DNA from 3 places in the Cupriavidus sp. GW821-FHT07C08 genome. Region 2 is predicted to be linked to each of the others. Evidence: predicted binding sites of a transcription regulator. Region 2 holds the regulator's gene; each other region holds the start of a gene.

Region 1 (4,656 bases), on a different contig from region 2:
CGTCGGACTTGGCTGCGGTCAAATTCCCACGACCTGCCCTGGCCTAGCATCCAGTCACCATTTGATGGGGAGAATCGAGGCGTGAAGGCAGCCAATTTCGACTATGAACGCGCCCCGCGCCTGGCCGTGGTGTTCGGCTGCCTGATGCCGGCGCCGTGGCTTGGCGCCGCGGCGGGCGTCTTGCTTGCCGCCGGTCCGCCCGACGGCTTGCCGGACCGCTTTGCGCCACTGGCGCTGGTGGCGGTGCATGTGCTGGCGCTGGGCATGCTGCTGCCGGTCATGGTGGGCGCGCTGTTCCAGATGATGCCGGTGGTGGCCGGCGTGGCCGTGCCGGGGGCGGGGCTGCTTGCGCCGTTCATGGCCGCGTCCGGCGCGGGCGTGGCCACCGCCCTGGGCATTGGCTTGCTCGGCGGTGAACCTGTGGCGATGCAGGCAGCGGCGGCCGTGGCCGTGATCCTGTTGCTGGCCGGGGCGATCCTGCTGGCTGCTGGCCGGCGCGTGGCCGCAGTGGATGCCACCACGCGCACCCTTGCCGGCATCGGCGCGCCGCTGATGGTCGCGGTGCTGTGCGGCATGGTGCTGGCCGGCGCCCTCGGCGGCTGGTGGCACGTGCCGGTGGCGCGCTGGCTTGGCCTGCATATGGCGTGGGCACTGGGCGGCTGGCTGGCCGCGCTGGTGACCGGCGTGGCCACCACCGTGCTGCCGATGTTCTGGCAGGCGCCGCGCCTGCCGGCGGCGATCGGGCGCTGGCTGCCCATGGCGCATTGGTTGCCGCTGGCGCTGTTCAGCGCCGCGGCAATGCTGTGGCCGGGTCACCGGGCACTGGCGCATGGCGTGCTGCTCGCGTGGCTGGCGCTCGTGGTGGTGGTGGGCGCGTGCGGGCTGGCCGGCACGCTGCGCGCGCGGCGGCGCCATGATCCGTTCTGGCTGCTCTGGCCGGTGGCATGCGCCAGCATGGCGGGCGCGGCGCTGCTGGGGGCGGCGGCAGTCGTGCTGCCCGCCGCCGGCTTGCCGCTGGCATGGTGGGCCGGCACCATGGCGCTGGTCGGCGTGGGCGTGCTGCCGGTCACGGCCATGCTCGGCAAGATCGTGCCGTTCGTGGCCTGGCTGCACCTGCGCCGGCTGCTGCCGCCGCGCGCGCGCGTGCCGGCCATGCAGGCCATCATCGAGCCGGGCCGGCAACGGTGGCAGGCATGGCTGCTGCTCGCGGCCTACGTGCTGCTGCTGGCGGTACCGCTGGCGCCGGCGCCGCTGGCCCGCGCTGGCGGCCTGCTGCTGGCGGGCGCCAATGCGTGGCTGGGGTGGCAGCTGCTGGGAGCGTTGCGCTGCATGCGGGAGATGAAGAAGCGCGGCGGATTACCGCCGCGCTCAGATTGCTGACAAGGTTCCCATGCTGCCGGTTTGCTCCCCTCTCCCGCCTGCGGGAGAGGGGCCGGGGGTGAGGGCAGGCGCTGGCACACTGACGCGCCTCACTTCGTAGACACTCCGGCCCTCTCCCCCACCCCTCTCCCGCAAGCGGGCGAGGGGAGCCTTGTTCGCGCGCGTTGGGCACGGCACGCACAACAGGCATGCGTCAGGCTGGTGTCGGGGTTTGAGTCAGACCCGCAGGCTTTTCCCCGGTCAACAGGTAGTGCATCAGCTCCGCCACCGGCCGGATCGCCTCGCCGAAGGGCAGCGCACCCCGGCCGCGAAAGAACAGGCCGCGCTCCACGTCGCCGCGCACGGCCTGCGCCAGCTTCAGGTCGATGCAGAACTGGCCGATGCGGGCAATGCCGTCGCGCAGCCCGCACGCCTGCAGGCAGTCGAAGCCCTCCAGGCATTCACGCGGCCTGGCGCGGCGCTGCAGCCGCGACTCGCTCGACAGGTAGCGCGACAGCCACGGCGTCAGCACCGCGCGCGCGGGCAGCCCGGCCACGCTGGTGAACTCGCGCAGGGTCTCGGGCCGCGCCGTGGCCAGCACCTGCTTGAAGGCCGGGTGGGCATCGCATTCCTCGGTCACGGCGAAGGCCGTGCCCAGCTGCACCGCGGCGGCGCCCTCGCCCAGCCAGTGGCGCACCTTGGCATGGCTGTCGATGCCGCCGGCCAGGATCAGCGGAATGCTGTCCCAGGCCAGCCCCAGCTGCGCAAACAGCTCGCGGCATTCGGCCAGCACGCGCGAAAACGAAAAGCGCGGCTCCGACAAGTCCTGGATGGTGGCCGCGCCCAGGTGGCCGCCGGCATGCGCCGGGTGTTCGACCACGATGGCATCGGGCAGCCGGCCCTTCTTCATCCACCGGCGCAGCACCAGGCCGATGCCGCGTGCCTCGGACAGGATCGGGATCAGCGCCACCCTGGGGTGGCTGGCGGTCAGCTCGGGCAGGTCCAGCGGCAGGCCGGCGCCCATGACGATGGCATCGGCGCCGCTTTCGCAGGATTGCCGCACCAGCGCGGCGTGCGAGCCCACCGCCTTCATCACGTTGACGGCGATCAGCCCGCGGCCCTCGGACGCCGTGCGCGCGGCACGGATCTCGCGATCCAGCGCTTCGAGGTTGGCGGCTTCGATGGCGGGCTTGTCACGGCTGCCGCGGGTGCGTTCCATCAGGTCGGGGTGGTGGTGGCGCAGGTCGATGCTGGCGATGGTGCCGACGCCGTTCTCGCGCGCGACGGCGCCGGCCAGCCGGTGGGCCGAGATGCCGATGCCCATGCCGCCCTGCACGATGGGCAGTAGGCGGCGGCCGGCCAGCTTGAGCCAGGGTTGATTCATAAAGTCTCCGGAAGAGGATGGGCGCGGGGCCGGCGTGCGGCCAGCCGCGGGGATGACCGGGCAAGCGTGGCACAGCGGCACGGGCCGGCGTTTGCCGCAGGTCAAGCGCGCGGTGGTGGCCTGCCATCGGCCTACGCCAACCGGCATAGGCCAACGCGGGCGGTGTGCCGTTGGCGTGGGTTTGCGCGCGGTCAAGCCCCTGCTGCAAGCGCTTGGCTAGCATCGGCCGCTGTCTTCATCTTCGCGCCGCCGCCGGCGCCATCACCGATGACCCCTGCCTCCCCAGCCCCATCCGCCGCGGCGAGCGTGCCGCGCCGGCCCCAGCTTGTTGCGCCCGCCGGTTCACTGGCGGCCCTGCGCATGGCACTGCAGCACGGCGCCGACGCGGTCTACCTGGGCCTGCGCGATGCCACCAACGCGCGCAATTTCGGCGGCCTGAACTTTACCGAGGCCGACATCCGCACCGGCGTGGCCGAAGCCCACGCGCGCGGCGCCGAGGTGCTGTTCGCCATCAACACCTTCGCCCAGATGGGCGCGGTGGCGCAATGGCAGCGCGCGGTCGATGCGGCGGCGGACCTTGGCGCCGACGCGGTCATCATGGCTGATGCCGGCCTGATGGGCTATGCGTGCGAGCGACATCCGGGCTTGCGCCTGCACTTGTCGGTGCAGGGCTCGGCCACGCACGCCGACGCCATCGAGCTGATGCGCGAGCGCTTCCATATCCGCCGCGTGGTGCTGCCGCGCGTGCTGTCGCTGGCGCAGATCGGCAAGCTGGCGCGCCAGACCAGCGTGGAGCTGGAGGTGTTCGGCTTCGGCAGCCTGTGCGTGATGGCCGAGGGGCGCTGCCTGCTGTCGTCCTACGCCACCGGCGACTCGCCCAACAACAAGGGCGTCTGCTCGCCCGCGCACGCGGTGCGCTGGACCGAGCAGGACGGCACCATGCAGGCGCGGCTGTCGGGCATCCTGATCGACAGCTATGCGCCGGGCGAGCCGGCCGGCTATCCCACGCTGTGCAAGGGCCGCTTCGAGGTGGAGGGCGAGCGCGGCTACGTGCTGGAAGAGCCGACCAGCCTCAATGCGCTGTCGCTGCTGCCGGCGCTGATCGACATGGGCATCGCAGCCATCAAGATCGAAGGGCGGCAGCGCAGCCCGCGCTATGTGGGCGATGTGGTCGGCGTGCTGCGCGCGGCCATCGACGCGGCCTGCGCCGATCCGGCGCGCTTCGTGCCGCGGCAAGAGTGGCAGAGCACGCTGGGGCGCCATGCCGAAGGCGACCAGGTCACGCAAGGCGCCTACGACCGGCCGTGGCGGTGACACCCATGACATCGATCTGCGTTGAACCGGCCATGATGGAGCTTCCCATGCCAGAGATTGCCGCGGCCGCGATGCCGCAAGCCGTAGCGATGCCTGATTTCGGCATCGCCCTGGGCCCGCTGCTGTACTACTGGCCGCGCGAGGCCGTGATGCAGTTCTATGCGTCGGTCGCCGATTCGCGGGTCGACCGCGTCTACCTCGGCGAGACCGTCTGCACGCGCCGCCATGAAGTCCGTCATGCGCAATGGCTGGAGATTGCGCAGATGCTGCGCGATGCCGGCAAGGAGGTGGTGCTGTCGACGCCGGTGCTGGTGGAGTCCGACACTGACATCGCCTGGATGCGCCGCGCCTGCGCGCAGGACGACTACCTGGTCGAGGCCAACGACCTTGGCGCGGTGCGCTGCATGGCAGGGCGGCCCTTTGTCGGCGGCCCCCACCTCAATGCCTACCACGCCGATACGCTGGCGTGGCTGGCCGGGCTGGGCGCGGCCGGCTGCGTCGCGCCGGTGGAGATGGACGGCGCCACGCTGGCAGCGCTGGCTGCGTCGCGCCCCACTGGCATGCGTTTGGAAGCCTTTGTCTGGGGACGCCTGCCGCTG
Region 2 (4,656 bases):
CGCTGTTCCTGTTCACGGCGATCGCGGGGCGGCTGTTCTGCGGCTATGCCTGTCCGCAGACAGTCTATACCGAGATCTTCATGTGGATCGAGCGGCGGGTCGAAGGCGACCGCATCGCCCGCATCCGGCTCGATGGCGATCCGTGGAGCCTGCGCAAGTTCCGTCTGAAGGCGACCAAGCACTTCCTGTGGGTGCTGATTGCGCTCTGGACCGGCTTTACCTTCATCGGCTATTTCGCGCCGATCCGCGGTCTGGGCGGCGAGGTGCTCAGCCTGTCGCTGGGGCCGTGGCAGTCGTTCTGGATGCTGTTTTACGCGTTCGCCACCTGGGGCAATGCGGGCTTCATGCGCGAGCAGGTGTGCAAGTACATGTGCCCGTATGCGCGCTTCCAGAGCGTGATGGTGGATCGCGATACCTATGTCGTGACCTACGACGTCGGCCGCGGCGAGCCGCGCGGCAGCCGGTCGCGCAAGACCGACCACTACAAGGCGGGGCTTGGCGACTGCGTCAACTGCAGCATCTGCGTACAGGTGTGCCCGACAGGCATCGATATCCGCGACGGCCTGCAGTACGAGTGCATCGGCTGCGGCGCCTGCATCGACGCCTGCAACCAGGTCATGGACAAGATGGACTATCCGCGCGGCCTGATCCGGTACACCTCGGAAAACGCGATGCGCAAGGCCTTGTCCGCGGCGGCATCGCGCAAGCGCCTGCTGCGTCCGCGCGTCATCATCTATTCCGTGATCTGGGTGGTGCTGCTGGGCGGCTTCATGGCGTCGATCGCGCTGCGCACGCCGCTGAAGGTCGACATCATCCGCGACCGTGGTGCGCTCGGCCGTGAAGTGGAAGGCCGCTGGATCGAGAACGTCTATCGCCTGCAGCTGATCAACACCACCGAAGCGCCGATGAAGATCAGCGTGCGCGCCGACAGCGACGAGCTGAAGAACCTGAAGGTGGAGTACGACAAGCAGGCCGAATCGCTGGCGCCGACGTCCAACCGGTTGCTGCCGATCCGGATCCGCGTGCCGATCGAGGCCGCGGCGCGGGGCACGCACAAGATCAACGTGACAGTGACGAGCGAAGGCACGGAGCGGGGGCAGGCCGAAATCCGGCAATCCACCAGTTTCATCGTGCCGCGCGATTTGTGAAGCTAGGCAGACGCGGACTTAGTCGTCAAGATGAAGGGGGCAAGATGAGTCAGCAAGGCAATCCGTGGTGGAAGGAGCCGTGGCCGTGGCTATTGATGAGCGGCCCGCTGGTGGCGATGGTGGCGTGCGGCGTGACGATCTGGCTGGCGTCCACGCATCCGGACATGCCGGTGCAGGGTGCAACGCGCCATGGCCTGGTGGTGGAGAAGGCCGATGCCGCGCCGCCCAAGGCTGCCGCAGCGAGGCAGCCATGAGGTTGCGCTGGCTGATGTGGGTACTCTGGCCGGCGTTCCTGATGGCTGGCTTTGCGACCGCGACGGTGTTTTCGGTGGTGGATCCCGGTGACCTGAACTTCTTCGGCCAGCCGATCGAAGCGTCCCGCGAATCGGTCTACACCATCGGCTTCCTGATGGCCTGGGTGTTCTGCGCGTTGTCCAGCGGACTGACGCTCTACACCATGCCGACGCGGCTCAGCGATACCGACGAACTGGAATGAGCGGACTGGCGTGAGGTCTGCGCTGCCATGGCCGGATGCGGCACTGGCAGCGCTTGGCCGCTTAGCAGGAGCGGCTGTAGAGTTGCTTGATGCCGTCGATGTCCACCAGCTTGACGTGGCGCTGGCGAATCTGGATCAGGCCGGCTTCGGCAAAGCGGGAGAACAGGCGGCTGACGGTTTCGAGCTTCAGGCCCAGGTAGCTGCCGATCTCTTCGCGGCTCATGCGCATCACGAACTCGGACGCCGAATAGCCGCGCGCAGACAGGCGCTCAGAGAGGTTGATCAGGAAGGCGGCAAGGCGTTCCTCGGCGCGCATCGAGCCCAGCGTGACCAGCATCAGCTGGTCGTGCGTGATTTCCTTGCCCATCAGGCGCAGGAACTGCTGTTGCAGCGATGGCAGGTCTGCCGACAGGGCCTGCAGTTCGCTCATGCGGACCACGCAGACTTCGGTATCTTCCAGCGCGGCGGCATCGGAGGCATGCTGCATCTCGCCCAGCCCGTCGAGACCGACGATTTCGCCGGGCAGGTGGAAGCCGGTAATCTGCGAGCGGCCGTCTTCAGTGGTGACGTGGGTCTTGAGCGTGCCAAAGCGCACGGCATAGACCGCGGTGAGCGGATCGCCCATGCGATACAGGGTTTCACCCTTGTGCACACGGATGCGTTCCTGTACCAGCGTGTCCATCTTGGCGAGGTCTTGCTGCGACATGCCGACCGGAAGGCACAGCTGCCCCATTGCACAGGTGGAGCAGCGGGGCGACATCTCGGTAATGGGAATGGAGGTGAGCAATTGGAACCTGCTAGAAATGGCAGCGAGGGCGCGATTAGGACATTTTACCGTGCGATGTGATGCGGTAGGGAGTAAGAATTGACATTTGGCGTGCTGATCAGCGTTTTTCTGCTGGCTTTGCTTGGCGGGGTCCACTGCGCCGCCATGTGCGGCGGCGTGGCGCTGGCCGTGGAGCAACGCCGCGGCGAGACGGCGACGATCAGTCTGGTGCCCAGCCGCGCCGCCTGGCTGGGCGAGTTGCTGATTATGCACCTGGGCCGGATCTCGACCTATATGCTGCTCGGTGCCGCGCTAGGCGCGATCGGTGCGTCGGCGTGGAAGCAGGACTACCTGCCGGTGCAGCGCTGGCTGTTCGGGGCGGGCAGCGTCATGTTGCTGTGGTCGGGCTGGCGGTTGCTGCGCGGCAATACTTTTACTGTCAACTGGCTGGAGCGCCTGGCGGCGCGCGCCAGCGCAGCGGTGGCGCGGCGGCTGGGTGGCCTGGCAGGCGCCATGCCGCCGTTTGTGCGGGCGCGCGGCGGCATGGCGCGGCGTTATGGCATGGGCGTGGCGTGGGGGCTGGTGCCGTGCGGCATGGTCTATGGGGCGCTTACGCTGGCGCTGCTGGCGGGCAACGCGGCGTCCGGCGCACTCGTGATGGGCGTGTTCGGGCTCGGCACGCTGCCTAACCTGCTGGTGCTTTCCGGCCTATCGGGCTACTTGCGTACGCTGTCGCGACGTCCCCGCGTGCGCCTTGGGGCCGGCCTGGCGGTGATGGCGTTCGGCGGCCTTGGCATTGCGCGAGCGGTGCTGCTGCCACATTCGCTGGCCGAGCATGGATTCTGCCTGGTGTTCTGAGGCGCCGGCGCCGCCCGGACAACGGATGATGGTTGCAGGCGGGGGCGGGAATGCCATACAATCGCCAACATTGCGGTATCGCGCGGCGTAATATGAGCCGCGGTAAGCAGCGGGCGAGCAGCGCCAGGCGGCCTTCCTACCAGAAGGCGCGTTCAGGGCAGGGGAAGCGGAAGGTTTTCGATGCCCGTCCCGTCCCCGCAGTCCATCCGGTTCAAAAGATCTGGTTCAAAAGTCCGGCTGGCACTGCGGTGTTGGCGATGCCGGCCTTGCTCCCGATACCCGTTTTTCTTGCGTCCGAGGCCTTCAGTTCGCTGACAGCGACGTCCGATATGTGCGGGCGCGCTACGCAAGAGGTTTGCTGGCCGATCCATAACGGCACGCGAACGATCTCCTGCCGGAATGACCCGGCAATTCGATGCAAAGATAGGGAAGTGCACGGCTTGGATGCAGCAGGTATCCGGCTAGCTGCGCAATGAGATGGCGGTGGCTTTCGTACCGCTGTATCCAAAATCTCCGGTGCCCCGGATCCGTCCGGGAGCAGGTGCAAAGACAGGCTGCACACCATCAACATGAATACCCAAGAGGCGAAGATCGTCCTCGAGACGGCGCTGATCTGCGCGCAGGAACCGTTGCGCGTCAATGATCTGCGGCGGCTGTTTGACGATGACGTCGGCGCAGACACCATCCGCGTGCTGCTTGATGAACTGCGCCAGGACTGGCGGCCGCGCGGCGTGGAACTGGTGGCCCTGGCCAGCGGCTGGCGCTTCCAGAGCCGGCCGGAAATGCGTGAATACCTCGATCGGCTGAATCCCGAAAAGCCGCCAAAATATTCGCGCGCCGTGATGGAAACACTGGCGATCATTGCCTACCGGCAGCCGGTGACCCGCGGCGATATCGAGGAAATCCGCGGCGTGACGGTCAGCACGGAAGTGGTCAAGAAGCTTGAGGACCGCAGCTGGATCGAGGTGATCGGACACCGCGACGTGCCGGGCAGGCCGGCGCTGTATGCGACCACCAAGGCATTCCTGGACGATCTTGGCCTGCGTACGCTGGATGAGCTGCCGCCGCTGGAAGACGCCCAGGCGCAGGCGCAGGCAACCCTGCTTGAACAGCAGGCCATCAATTTTGAAGACCTGGCTGCAAACAAGGCAGCCAGTGCCGACGAAGAAGCATTTGCCGACCCCGCCGCGCAGGCAGCGGATGTGGCCGAAGCATCCGTCGCAAACGAAGCCGGGACGACCGACCCGGTCAACCAAGGCGCCAATGGCTTTGACGTGCAACCGCTGCAAGCTGCAGCCGACGATGCCGCCGAGGCCGCTTCCACCGAACCAGCCGCACCCAATCCGGACGGGGCGCGGGGCGATTTGCCGGACAACGGCACCCCGCCG
Region 3 (4,656 bases), 310 kb from region 2:
TTTGCCGGTATCGTTGCGGGGGCAATCGCGCTCTTGTTCACGCTGATGGGCGGCCCGCACATGGGCTTGCTGGCTATTGGCGGCCGCTCGGGAAGATATGGCGGCAGGTCGGGCCCCGGGGGATTCGGCGGCGGTGGCGGCGGCTTTGGCGGTGGTGGTGCTTCCGGCAAGTGGTGATGGCAAACGTCAATCACATCTTGCGGCGTCTGCCGCGGAGTCGAACATGGCGATATTTGGATGTGAAATGGCTGGGCAGCTATGTAACCCTCGGGCCCTATAATTATTTCGATATCTTCGAGGCCAACAACATCGAGGCTGCCATGCAGGTGTCGGTCCTGGTGGGGGCGTATGGTCACGGAGAGACCTCGGTGCATCCGGCCGTGGACTGGGGGCAATTCAAGCACCTGGTGAGGAATCTGCCGGAATTACCACCCGTGTGAGCAAGGCCATGTGGATCGGCGTGCCCAAGGAAATCAAGGATAACGAGTACCGGGTTGGCTTGACGCCTGCCTGCGTGCGCGAACTTGTCAGCCGCGGTCACCAGGTCATGGTCCAGGCCGGGGCCGGGGCCGCGCTTGGCCTTTCCGACGCGCATTACGAAGCGGCTGGCGCGAAGCTGGCTGCCGATGCGAAGGCCGTGTACGACCGGGCCCAGATGATTGTCAAGGTCAAGGAGCCACAACCACGCGAGCTGGCGCTGCTCAAGGCTGGGCAGATCCTCTTTGCATACCTGCATCTGGCCGCGGAACGAGAGTTGACTGCCGCGCTGCTGCAATCCGGCGCAGTCTGCATCGCCTATGAGACGGTTACGGGGTCTGACGGTGGTCTGCCGCTGCTGGCTCCCATGAGCGAGGTCGCCGGCCGCATGTCAGTCCAGGTGGCGGCAGCCTACCTCGAGAAGCCGCACGGCGGCATGGGACTGCTGCTCGGCGGCGTCCCGGGTGTCGCGCCGGCACATGTCGTCGTGATCGGCGCCGGCGTGGTGGGCGCCAATGCCGTCCAGATCGCGGTTGGCATGGGGGCGCGCGTGACAGTGTTGGACAAGAATATCGAACGTCTGCGGCATCTCGGCTCGGTGTACGGCAATCGAGTCGTGACGGTCTACTCCAGCGCTGACAGTATCGAGCGCGCGTTGCTCTCGGCCGATGCGGTCATCGGCGCGGTGCTGGTGCCTGGCGCCGAGGCGCCCAAGCTGATCACGCGTGCGATGGTCGCGCGCATGAAAGCAGGTTCGGTGCTGGTGGATGTGGCGATAGACCAGGGAGGCTGCGCCGAGACATCGCGCCCGACCAGCCATACGGATCCGACCTATGTGGTCGACAGCGTGCTGCACTACTGCGTGACCAACATGCCGGCAGCCGTGGCGAGGACCTCCACCTTTGCCCTGAACAACGCCACGATCGGTCATGCGATGGCCCTTGCCGACAAGGGATGGACCCGTGCGCTCTCAGACGATCCCTGCCTGCGGGCCGGGCTGAATATCTGTCGCGGGAGCGTGACTTATGCGGCCGTCGCAAGCGCCCATGGCTACGCCCATGTACCCGCCGAGCAGGGGCTGACCTGAGCGGGGCCGACAGTATCGGCGGCAAGGCGCCATGCTCACCGGGATTGTGCGGCATGAAGACCGGTGGGCCTGCGCCCGTCGCTGACCCGGTCGGAGATCGGAACGGCCGGCCAGTGGGGACTTAGGGCTTCGTTGACTGGCATCAACCCGCATGTTCTTGCGACCGCTAATTTGGAAAGAGTCACAGCCGAAGCGATCATCGCGGAAGCAGACCACTGGGGCGCGGACCTGATCGTCATGGGCACACACGACTGCGGGGCAAAGCGTTCTCGCTGCCGCCGTCAGCCGGCTTGCCGCAGCAGGTATTCGCCACGTGACGCGGCTGCTCGGCAAGCCGATGGCCGAGGGCGACGTTGCTGCCACGATCGCGGCTGAAGCCAATGGCTGGGGCGCAGATCTGGTTGTGATGGGGACGCACGGCCGCCGGGGAGTGCGGCGACTCGTCATGGGCAGCGTCGCGCGAAGCGTGATCACTCTAGCCGTCGCGCCCGTCTTGCTGGTCCGTGCTGAGGAGGCGTAGGCAGGGCGAACAGACTATGGAGGGCGTTTTACGCCAAGAGACTATGCATAAGATCGATTTTGCCGGCGAGATTCCGGATTATTGCTCGACCGGACCGAGCCTGCGGTGTGCCGCGAAGGTGGACGGCTCGCCGGCGACCTATGAGATCACTGCGGAGGCGCTTGAGGATCATTTCGGCGCACGCTCGTACCGCAGTGAAGATTTGCTGCCGGCATTCATGGGCAACCGCCAGGACATTGAACGCGTTGCGGGAGCGCTGTTCGAGATGACAGGTGCGCAGCACATTGTGCTGCACAGCGGCCATTTTCGCTTCGCGGTATGAGGCGCACGTCGTGGCCGGCAGCCGCCGCCCTTGGAGCGGTGCGCGTCCTACAAGGAGCTACCCATGAAGAATCGCTTGCAGTCGTGCACGCCGGAAAAACGGCCAGGATGGCACAGGCTTGCCGCCTGCGCGTTGGTGGCGCTATGCACAGCGTGTACCGCCGTACCGGACCTGCTGCGGCCGCCGAAGCCACGCACTGCCGCGCTGGCGTCAGGCGGCCTGGGCCAACTCGTACCTGGTGCCAGCGGTATCGCCTGTAGCGCGGACACGAAGGCGGCTTGATGCATGACAAATCCGGGGCGGGGTGGCGATATAGATTCAAGGAAAGCTCCGTCCGGGGCTGCCTGATGGAGTCAATCCATGGACTACGCAACGATCCTGGTTCATCTCGATGCCGGCCGCCGCGTTTACGACCGGCTGCACCTCGCCACCCAGCTGGCGCTGGAGTTTCATTCCACGCTGGTCGGCCTGCTTGCCGTCGGCAAGCCGGATCCCACCGCCGTGCGCTACCTGGTGGACGGTGACCGCTATCTTGCCTCTTACAACGAATGGCGGCATCAGGTCGGCGAGCGGGCCCACCATGCCCTGATGGGCGCAACGGACGAGGTAGCCATCATTACGGAATGGCGGGCGCCGGACTGGGCCACGGCGGCGACGGTCCAGGCGGAGGCGCATCGGGCGGACCTTGTCATTCTCGGACAGCACGATCCCACCGATGAAGCCGCCTACGCCGAGCCCGGCTTTGTTGAATCCATTGTGCTGGAATGCGGGCGGCCGGTGTTGGTGGTTCCGTATGCGGGCCGGTTCCCGAGCGTTGGCAAGAACATCATGGTGGCGTGGAACGGCAGCCGCGAGTCGGCGCGGGCCATCCGAGATGCGCTCCCGCTCCTGCAGCGCGCGGGCACTGTGGAAGTGGTCTCGTGGACACCGTCCGGGGTTTTGAAGGGAACATGGATTTCGCCGCCTCAGCATGCCGTGGACTGGCTGGGTCGGCATGGCGTGGCGGTGCAGCTGTGCACGTTCGGAGCGGAAGATGGCGAAGACGTCGGCCAGTTGTTGCTCTCACACGCCGCGGACCGAAATGCTGACCTGATCGTCATGGGGGCCTACGGGCACAGCCGGGTGCACGAGCTGGTCCTTGGCGGTGTCACCCGCACGCTGCTCGGGTCGATGACAGTGCCGGTCCTGATGTCGCACTGAGACCGACTGCACGTGCACTGGCACAGGACGTGACGGTGGCGCGGCCGTTGGCAAGGACAGGAAGAGGGGGGAAGGGAAGTCTCATGCAGCACATCACCATCGAACAGGTGCGGATCCATATCGGCGACATCGCGCTGCCAGGCGATCTAACCCTGCCGGAAGCGGCATCCGGCCTGGTCCTGTTCGCACATGGCAGCGGCAGTTCGCGCTACAGCGTACGCAGCCGCGGGGTCGCAGCGACGCTGAATCGGGTGGGCCTGGGCACGCTGCTGTTTGACCTGCTGGCGCCGGACGAGGACGTCGGGAGGTCGAAGCGATTCGACATCGCCCTGCTCGGGGAACGCCTCAAAGCTGCCACGGTCTCGGCCGCGCACCTGACGCGCGAGCGCCACCTGCGGCTCGGCTACTTCGCCGCCAGTATGGGTGCTGCCGCGGCCATCCGTGCCGCCGCTGAGCCGCCGCCGCGCATGCGGATCGACGCGGTGGTGGCGCGCGGCGGCCGCGTCGACCTGGCAGGCCACGAGGCGCTGTGCCAACTGCAGGCCCCGACGCTGATGATCGTAGGCGAAGCGGATCCGGTGGTGCTGAAGCTCAACGCGCGCGCCACCGCATGGATGCAATGCGAGAAGCGGCTGGAGGTGATTCCCGGCGCCACTCACCTGTTCGAGCAGCCGGGCGCGCTGGAACAGGTCGGCGAGCTCGCCGGCAAATGGTTCTGCCAGCATTTTGCAGCGGCTGGCGAGAACTTGTAGTTCGACAGGATTCCATGGTGCCGTGCGATGCACGGCGACGACTCAGTGAAAAGGAGGCTGACATGAACGATACTCGCGCCGCGCTCTTGCTGCACAAGGAAGCACTAGCCCGTGATGCCAACACGCTGCTGGCGGATGTACAGGCATTGTTGCGGGATGTTGCCGATGAAGCCGGCACAGAGACCACGCAGGCACGCGCGCAGCTGAGCGCACGCCTGCACGCGCTCCAGGGGCGCCTGGCCGAGCAACGTCAGGCGGCGCGGATGCGTGTCTCGCAATGGGCCGACACCACGGATCG

What was found. The regulator FNR, encoded in region 2, switches genes on or off when oxygen is low (the NO sensors DNR and NnrR bind a similar motif). The targets are predictions, from matches to a motif close to TTGATNNNNATCAA.
Region 1: ubiU (ubiquinone anaerobic biosynthesis protein UbiU) is a predicted target of FNR. The motif match lies at 2,835-2,848, and genes of this name have one in related genera.
Region 3: AC07UK_RS01120 (universal stress protein) is a predicted target of FNR. The motif match lies at 1,697-1,710, and genes of this name have one in related genera.

What each region holds. Positions count from the first base shown of each region.
Region 1 is NZ_JBWKQZ010000038.1:51,410-56,065, forward strand. It holds gene AC07UK_RS33945 (hypothetical protein) at 82-1,380, shown strand; gene AC07UK_RS33950 (NAD(P)H-dependent flavin oxidoreductase) at 1,574-2,743, opposite strand; gene ubiU (ubiquinone anaerobic biosynthesis protein UbiU) at 3,011-4,057, shown strand; gene AC07UK_RS33960 (U32 family peptidase) at 4,105-4,656, shown strand, end outside.
Region 2 is NZ_JBWKQZ010000001.1:525,908-530,563, reverse strand. It holds gene ccoG (cytochrome c oxidase accessory protein CcoG) at 1-1,148, shown strand, start outside; gene AC07UK_RS02585 (membrane protein) at 1,193-1,402, shown strand; gene AC07UK_RS02580 (hypothetical protein) at 1,399-1,644, shown strand; gene fnr (fumarate/nitrate reduction transcriptional regulator Fnr) at 1,706-2,431, opposite strand; gene AC07UK_RS02570 (sulfite exporter TauE/SafE family protein) at 2,510-3,268, shown strand; gene scpB (SMC-Scp complex subunit ScpB) at 3,838-4,656, shown strand, end outside.
Region 3 is NZ_JBWKQZ010000001.1:220,838-225,493, reverse strand. It holds gene AC07UK_RS01135 (TPM domain-containing protein) at 1-177, shown strand, start outside; gene AC07UK_RS01130 (GYD domain-containing protein) at 177-440, shown strand; gene ald (alanine dehydrogenase) at 449-1,564, shown strand; gene AC07UK_RS01120 (universal stress protein) at 1,878-2,084, shown strand; gene AC07UK_RS01115 (DUF1488 family protein) at 2,128-2,406, shown strand; gene AC07UK_RS01110 (universal stress protein) at 2,767-3,606, shown strand; gene AC07UK_RS01105 (dienelactone hydrolase family protein) at 3,690-4,358, shown strand; gene AC07UK_RS01100 (ElaB/YgaM/YqjD family protein) at 4,421-4,656, shown strand, end outside.